2 linked regions of the Nisaea sediminum genome follow. The protein of the gene in region 2 binds, or shares a complex with, the protein of the main gene of each other region. Links are inferred from orthologs where the notes say so. Each region holds a gene or a part of one and is shown on either strand. Other genes may lie near its edges. The genes, in order: secA and secY.

What was found.
Region 1: the proteins of secY (region 2) and secA are in contact, whole or in part, in a crystal structure (PDB 3DIN), measured with the Thermotoga maritima proteins. The link is inferred for Nisaea sediminum from one-to-one orthologs. Residues at the interface, in WP_004081795.1 of Thermotoga maritima: Glu108, Gly109, Glu110, Glu111, Ala236, Glu237, Arg238, Arg239, Ile240, Thr241, Ile242, Gln243, Tyr244, Ala245, Arg246, Arg247, Val248, Thr249, Gly250, Arg251, Arg252, Val253, Tyr254, Gly256, Ala257, Ser258, Thr259, Tyr260, Leu261, Pro262; in WP_004082002.1 of Thermotoga maritima: Glu261, Ala262, Arg263, Lys300, Ala301, Arg302, Thr303, Ile304, Ile305, Leu323, Tyr324, Asp325, Pro326, Val329, Ser330, Tyr333, Ile336, Lys340, Phe345, Val349, Glu363, Phe364, Tyr374, Ser375, Gly376, Gly377, Glu393, Ile395, Thr482, Ser483.

Annotation. Positions count from the first base shown.
Region 1 is NZ_JACZCQ010000005.1:88,453-92,075, reverse strand. The notes cover bases 87-3,393. They hold secA (preprotein translocase subunit SecA), read right to left. Parts: upstream 3,002-3,393; coding sequence 287-3,001; downstream 87-286. Other genes in these bases: IG122_RS10955 (2OG-Fe(II) oxygenase family protein), read left to right, coding at 3,249-3,393; IG122_RS10965 (hypothetical protein), read left to right, coding at 87-256. In the rest of the region: more of IG122_RS10965, read left to right, coding at 1-86; more of IG122_RS10955, read left to right, coding at 3,394-3,623. UniProt on the Escherichia coli protein: Required for protein export, interacts with the SecYEG preprotein conducting channel.
Region 2 is NZ_JACZCQ010000013.1:168,580-171,871, forward strand. Bases 86-3,061 are described here. They hold secY (preprotein translocase subunit SecY), read right to left. Parts: upstream 2,258-3,061; coding sequence 914-2,257; downstream 86-913. Other genes in these bases: rpsM (30S ribosomal protein S13), read right to left, coding at 86-159; IG122_RS21870 (adenylate kinase), read right to left, coding at 342-917; rplO (50S ribosomal protein L15), read right to left, coding at 2,287-2,790; rpmD (50S ribosomal protein L30), read right to left, coding at 2,848-3,054. Also shown: more of rpsM, read right to left, coding at 1-85; rpsE (30S ribosomal protein S5), read right to left, coding at 3,070-3,292. UniProt on the Escherichia coli protein: The central subunit of the protein translocation channel SecYEG. Consists of two halves formed by TMs 1-5 and 6-10.

The sequences.
Region 1 (3,623 bases), on a different replicon or contig from region 2:
GGCTGCGGCCGATCTGCTCGGCGGCAACCCGATCGGCGCGACGACCGCTCCGAAAGGCGGTCTCCCGCCGGCAGTGGCCCGTTGCATCCGGCGGTCGGCGGAGGATCGCGAGCCAGTGCTTTCGACAGCGGCAGGAATACGCATCATCTGCCTGCCGTTCGGCGGAGCGGACGGTGACGTCGAACTTGTCTTGGCCGGCCTGGCCGAAGTGACTGTTCTGGAAAACCGCGGAACGGTCGTCTCTCTGATGCGCTGACACCGGGGCGTCCCGGACGTCAGCCCCGGTTCAGATCTTGCCGTGGCACTGTTTGTATTTCTTGCCGGACCCGCACGGGCAGGCCGCGTTGCGCGGCACCTTGCCCCAGGTTGCGGGGTCGTTCGGATCGATCGCGGCGGCGCCTTGACGGCTGCGGACCATGGTTTCGCCGTCGGCAGCCTCGCCATCGCCCTGCAGCGCCGGATCCTCGCGGCCCTCATGCATTTCGCGCGCAGCCCGTTCGGCGGCCATCCGCGCTTCCATCTCCTCGGGTGAAGCCTGTACGCGAATCTCGAGATGCGAGAGCACGCCGGTCACGGTCTGCCGCAGGCCGGTCAGCATGCCGTCGAACAGGTTGAAGGCCTCGCGCTTGTATTCGTTCAGCGGATCCTTCTGCGCATAGGCGCGCAGGTTGATGCCCTGGCGCAGATGGTCGAGCGAGAGCAGATGCTCCTTCCACTGCTGGTCGAGGATCTGCAGCAGCAGGCTCTTTTCCGCCATGCGCATGACTTCGGGGCCGTAATTCGCGGCCTTCTGCGCCATGGCGTTGTCCGAGGCCTTGGTGATGCGTTCGAGGATCTCCTGATCCGCGATGCCTTCCTCGTCCGCCCAGTCCTTGACCGGCAGGTCGAGGGCGAGCAGGCGGAGGCATTCCTCGTGCAGGGCCGGAATGTCCCATTGCTCGGAATAGGCGCCTTCCGGAATGCAGCGCGCGACCACGTCCTCGATCACCTCGTGACGCATGTCGGCGACCGTGGCCGCGACTTCCGGCGCGCGCATGATGTCCTTGCGCTGCTCGAAGATCACCTTGCGCTGGTCGTTCATGACGTCGTCATACTTGAGCAGCTGCTTGCGGATCTCGAAGTTTCGCGCCTCGACCTTTTGCTGCGCCTTTTCCAGCGCCTTGTTGATCCAGCTGTGGACGATCGCCTCGCCCTTCTCCAGGCCGAGCTTCTGCAGCATGCCGTCCATGCGCTCGGACCCGAAGATGCGCATCAGGTCGTCTTCCAGCGAGAGGAAGAACTTGGATGCGCCCGGATCGCCCTGACGGCCGGAACGGCCGCGCAGCTGGTTGTCGATCCGCCGGCTCTCGTGCCGCTCGGTGCCGATCACGTAGAGACCGCCGGCATCGAGCACCTGCTTCCTCGATGCCTCGACCTCGCCGCGGATGGTCTCGGCCTTCGCCGGATCCGGCTCCGGGCCGAGTTCCAGCATGATCCGCATGTCGGCATTGCCGCCGAGCTGGATGTCGGTGCCGCGGCCGGCCATGTTCGTGGCGACCGTGACGGCGCCGGGCTGACCCGCTTGGGCGATGATGGTGGCTTCCTGCTCGTGGAAGCGCGCGTTCAGCACCTGGTGCGGGATCTTGCGCTTCTTCATCAGCTCGGCGAGCAGCTCGGACTTCTCGATCGAGACCGTGCCGACCAGCACCGGCTGGCCCTTGCCCCGGCATTCCTCGATCGTGTCGATGATCGCGTCCCATTTCTCTTCCGCGGTCCGGTAGACCTCGTCGTCGTGGTCCTTCCGCGCGACATCGACGTTGGTCGGGATCTCGACGACCTCGAGCTTGTAGATCTCCGCGAATTCGGTCGCCTCGGTCATCGCCGTGCCGGTCATGCCGGCAAGCTTCGGATAGAGGCGGAAATAGTTCTGGAAGGTGATCGAGGCCAGGGTCTGGTTCTCGTTCTGGATCGTGACGCCTTCCTTGGCCTCGAGCGCCTGATGCAGGCCCTCGGAATAGCGCCGTCCTTCCATTGCGCGGCCGGTGAACTCGTCGATGATGACGACCTTGTCGTCCTTGACGATGTAATCCGTGTCCTTGGCGAAAAGGTGGTGCGCACGCAGCGCCTGGTTTGCGTGATGCACCAGCGAGACGTTGGCGATGTCGTAGAGACCGCCTTCCTGCAGCATCCCGGCGTCGCGCAGAAGCTCCTCTATGTGCTCCTGGCCCGCCTCGGTGAAGGCGACGGTCCGCTGCTTCTCGTCCTTTTCGTAATCTTCCGGAACCAGTCCGGGTATCACGGCATTCATCGCCGTGTAGGTCGCGGAACTGTCCTCGGCCGGGCCTGAGATGATCAGCGGAGTCCGCGCCTCGTCGATCAGGATCGAGTCCACCTCGTCGACGATGGCGAAATTGAAGTCGCGCTGGACCATGTCCTCCAGGCGGAACTTCATATTGTCGCGCAGATAATCGAAGCCGAACTCGTTGTTGGTCCCGTAGGTGACGTCGCAGGCATAGGCCGCCTTGCGCTCGGCATCCGTCAGCCCGTGCACGATGCAGCCGGTCGTAAGGCCAAGGAAATCGTAGACCTGTCCCATCCAGGCGGCGTCGCGCCGGGCGAGGTAGTCGTTCACGGTGACGACATGGACGCCCTTGCCTTCGATCGCGTTCAGATAGACGGCGAGCGTGGCGACGAGGGTCTTGCCTTCGCCAGTCTTCATCTCGGAGATGCGGCCCTGGTGCAGGACCATGCCGCCGAGCAGCTGGACATCGAAATGGCGCTGCCCGAGCGCGCGCTTCGCCGCTTCGCGGACGGTTGCGAAGGCCTCGGGCAGGATGTCGTCGAGGGTCGCGCCGGCCTTCAGCCGTTCCCGGAACGCGTCGGTCCTGGCCGCGAGCGCCGCGTCGTCGAGTGCAGCGATTTCCGGCTCGAGGGCGTTGATCTCGTCAACGGTCTTCTGCAGGCGTTTGAGTGTCCGCTCGTTTTCCGAGCCGAAGATGGCCTTGGCGAGTGCGCCGAACATGCCGACCTCTGATATGGAAACAGGTGTCCGGCCATAGACCGGGTGGCTGACAGATAGGGGGTCGCGCAATTCCTGTCAACGCGGCCCGGCGTGCCTGCGGCACTTCAACCGTCCAGATCTCCACAACTTGAACCGCGTTCGCAGCCGGTAAGGGCGGCAAACACGTTACCGGTCGCGTAGCTTGACGGGAATAATCTAATAGTGTGACTAGCATTCGATGGTGTCTGTTCGATACGGAGAGAAGCGAATGCCCATTCCTCAGTTTAAAGAGGACGGACTCGTCAAGTTCGACGACCCTTTCTTCGTTCGTCAGTTCAGCGATGTCTTCCCGGGCGATTTCTATACCCGGCTCAGCGACGAATTCCCTGTCCCCAACGAACATTGGGGAGAGCAAGGCGGGCTCGATCGCAAGATTGCGGCGAGCTCGTCGGATGAAGGTTTTTTCGCCGTCGCCAAGAAGTCCAAGGCCTGGTCGGAGTTTGTAAAAGGCACGCTGAATCGAGAATTCGCGCGTTGCGTGGGCCGGCTCGTGTATCCCGGACTGAAGCGGTACAGGGATGCTTCGAAAATCCCGCCGCGATTGCCGCGTGATTTCTCCGAGCGGCTTTCCGAAGAAAGTAGG
Region 2 (3,292 bases):
GACTTCGTCTTCGGTCAGTTCATGTACACGGCGCTCGCGCGGGATACCGACGCTCTCACAGATCTTTGTGGAGGTGGTCCGGCCGATACCATGAATGTATGTCAAAGCAATCTCGACACGCTTTTGCGTCGGGATATTCACGCCTGCGATGCGCGCCACGAGCAAACTCCTCAGTACAACGCTTGTCAGCGTCCAACAAAATTACGGGTCATCTGACCCAGGCACCGAACTCGGAAAATTCGCGCAAGCGAATACGCACGGTTTCTCCGAAACCGAGGGCGCGGATTATACGCAACCGAATTGCCGAGTCAACCGGTTTACCCGCACCTCAAATCCCAAACTCAGGCCGCCGCGATCGCGTCGATCTGAGCACTCACCTCTTCGATGGAGGCCATGCCGTCCACCGTCTTCAGCGCTCCCTTGGCCGCGTAATACGGCGTGATCGGAGCGGTCTGTTCCTTGTACACATCGAGCCGCTTCTTCAGCGTCTCTTCGTTGTCGTCGCTGCGACGCTCGGCTTCCGGTGTCTGTGCGATCCGGGTACGGATGCGATCAAACAGGATGCTTTCGTCGACCTTGAGTTCGATCACGTGATCGATCTTCAGGCCCTTGTCGGCCAGCATGACGTCGAGCGCTTCCGCCTGCGCCACGGTGCGCGGGAAGCCGTCGAGAATGAAACCGTTCTTGCAATCCGGCTCGTCGACACGTTCGGAAATCATCTGAACCATGATGTCGTCGGAGACCAGACCGCCTGCGTCGATGATGCTCTTCGCCTTCAGGCCGACATCGCTGCCAGACGCGATCGCCGCGCGCAGCATGTCACCGGTGGAGAGCTGGACGATCTTGAACTTGTCCTCCAGGCGCTTCGCCTGGGTCCCCTTTCCGGCACCCGGAGGGCCGAGCAAAATCAGATTCATCGACGTTTCCCCCTCAGTTTTGATTTTTTGATCAGGCCCTCATACTGATGCGCCAGCAGATGCGACTGGATCTGGCCCACAGTATCCATGGTCACCGTCACGACGATGAGCAGGCTCGTTCCCCCGAAATAGAAGGGCACCTGATATTGGCTGATCAGGATCTCGGGAAGGATGCAGATCGCGGCGAGATAGCCGGCACCCAGCACCGTGAGCCTGGTCAGAACGTAGTCGAGATAATCGGCCGTGTTCTTGCCGGGACGGATCCCGGGCACAAAGCCGCCGTATTTCCGCAAGTTGTCCGCGGTCTCCGCCGGATTGAAGACGATGGCGGTATAGAAGAACGCGAAGAACACGATCAGGCTGACGAAGATCGCCATGTAAAGCGGCTGTCCGCGGCCCACCATCGCGGTGAAGGTCGTGAGCCACTCCGGCCCGCCGCCGCCGGCCGTGGTCATCTGCGCGACCGTCACCGGCATCAGCAAAATGGAGCTAGCGAAGATCGGCGGAATGACGCCCGAGACGTTGATCTTGAGCGGAAGATGCGAGTTCTCTCCGCCGAACATCCGGTTGCCGACCTGGCGCTTCGGATACTGCACCGTGATCCGGCGCTGCGAGCGCTCAACGAACACGATGCCGGCGATGACGGCGACCGCCATGATCAGGATCAGCACGATAACAGCAGCGGAAAGCGCGCCGGTCCGGCCGAGTTCCAGCGTGCCAGCAAGCGCTGTCGGAAGCTGCGCCACGATACCGGCGAAGATGATCAGCGAAATGCCGTTGCCGACGCCGCGCGCGGTGATCTGCTCACCGAGCCACATCAGGAAGACGGTCCCGCCGACCAGGGTGATCACCGCAGTCGCGCGGAAGAAATAGCCCGGATTGCCGACAGCCGTGCCGTCCGCCATGGACTCGAGCCCGGTAGCGATGCCGTAGGCCTGGAAGGCCGCCAGCAGCACCGTCAGATAGCGGGTGTACTGGTTGATCTTCTTGCGCCCGGTCTCGCCTTCCTTTTTCAGGGTCTCGAGGCTGGGCGACACCGCGGTCATCAGCTGCATGATGATGGCCGCGGAGATGTACGGCATGATGTTCAGCGCAAAGATCGTCATGCGGCCCAGCGCACCGCCCGCGAACATGTCGAACATGCCGAGGATGCCGCCGGAATTCTGCGAGAAGATCTGCTCCAGCACCGCCGGGTCGATGCCCGGGATCGGGATATAGGTCCCGAGGCGGTAAACGATCAACGCACCCAGTGTGAACCAGATGCGTTTCTTGAGTTCCGTCGCTTTCGCGAAGGCCCCGAAGTTGATCGATGAAGCGTATTGCTCGGCGCTGGATGCCATGTCGCTGAACCCAATCGGTGGATGTCAGGTTACTCGCTGGAGGAGTCGCCCGCTTCTTTGCCCGGCTTCGCGGCGGCGGCCGCAACCGTAACGGAACCACCGGCCTTCTCGACCGCCGCGATCGCGGCAGCCGATGCACCGGCAACTTCCACCTTAACTTTGGCCTTCAGCTCGCCCGTTGCAAGCAGGCGCACGCCGTCGCGCAGACGACCGACCACGCCGGCGGCCTGAAGCGCCGCGGCATCGATGGTCTTCTTGCCGTCGAGCTTGCCCGCGTCGATCGCCGCCTGGATCGTGCCGACATTGACCGGCGCGTATTCCTTGCGGAACGGGTTCTTGAAGCCACGCTTCGGCAGGCGGCGATGGATCGGCATCTGGCCGCCCTCGAAGCCGTTGATGGCAACGCCGGAGCGCGAGGTCTGACCCTTCTGACCCTTGCCGGCGGTCTTGCCGAGGCCGGAACCGGCACCGCGGCCGACCCGCTTGCCGGACGGACGCGCGCCCGGATTGTCGCGAAGTTCGTTGAGTTTCATCGTTCTTGCCCTCGTTCCGGCAACGGCCGGATCGCCTTGATGTACTGCCTGATCGCCTTAGGACGCGTCTTCGACGCGCACCAGATGGTGAACCTTATTGATCATGCCGCGAACCGACGGAGTGTCCTCCAGGGTGCGCGTGCGATGCATTTTGTTCAGACCGAGACCGATCAGGGTCTGCTCCTGGTCCTTGGTCCGGCCGATCGGGCTGCCGATCTGGGTGACCGTGACCGTCTTGCCAGCCTTCTTCTTCGTCGCCGCCATGGCTCTTCTCCGTCCTTAGGCCTGTGCCGCTTCGGCGTCGGCGCCGGACCGGCCGAAGATCTCGGAGACCTTCTTGCTGCGCTTGGCCGCAACCGCGCGCGGGGACCGGACGTTCTTCAACGCCTCGAAGGTGGCCTTGATCATGTTGTGCGGGTTGGAGGTGCCGGTGGACTTCGCCACGACGTCCTGCATACCCAGCGCTTCGAAGATCGCACGCATCGGACCGCCCGCGATGATA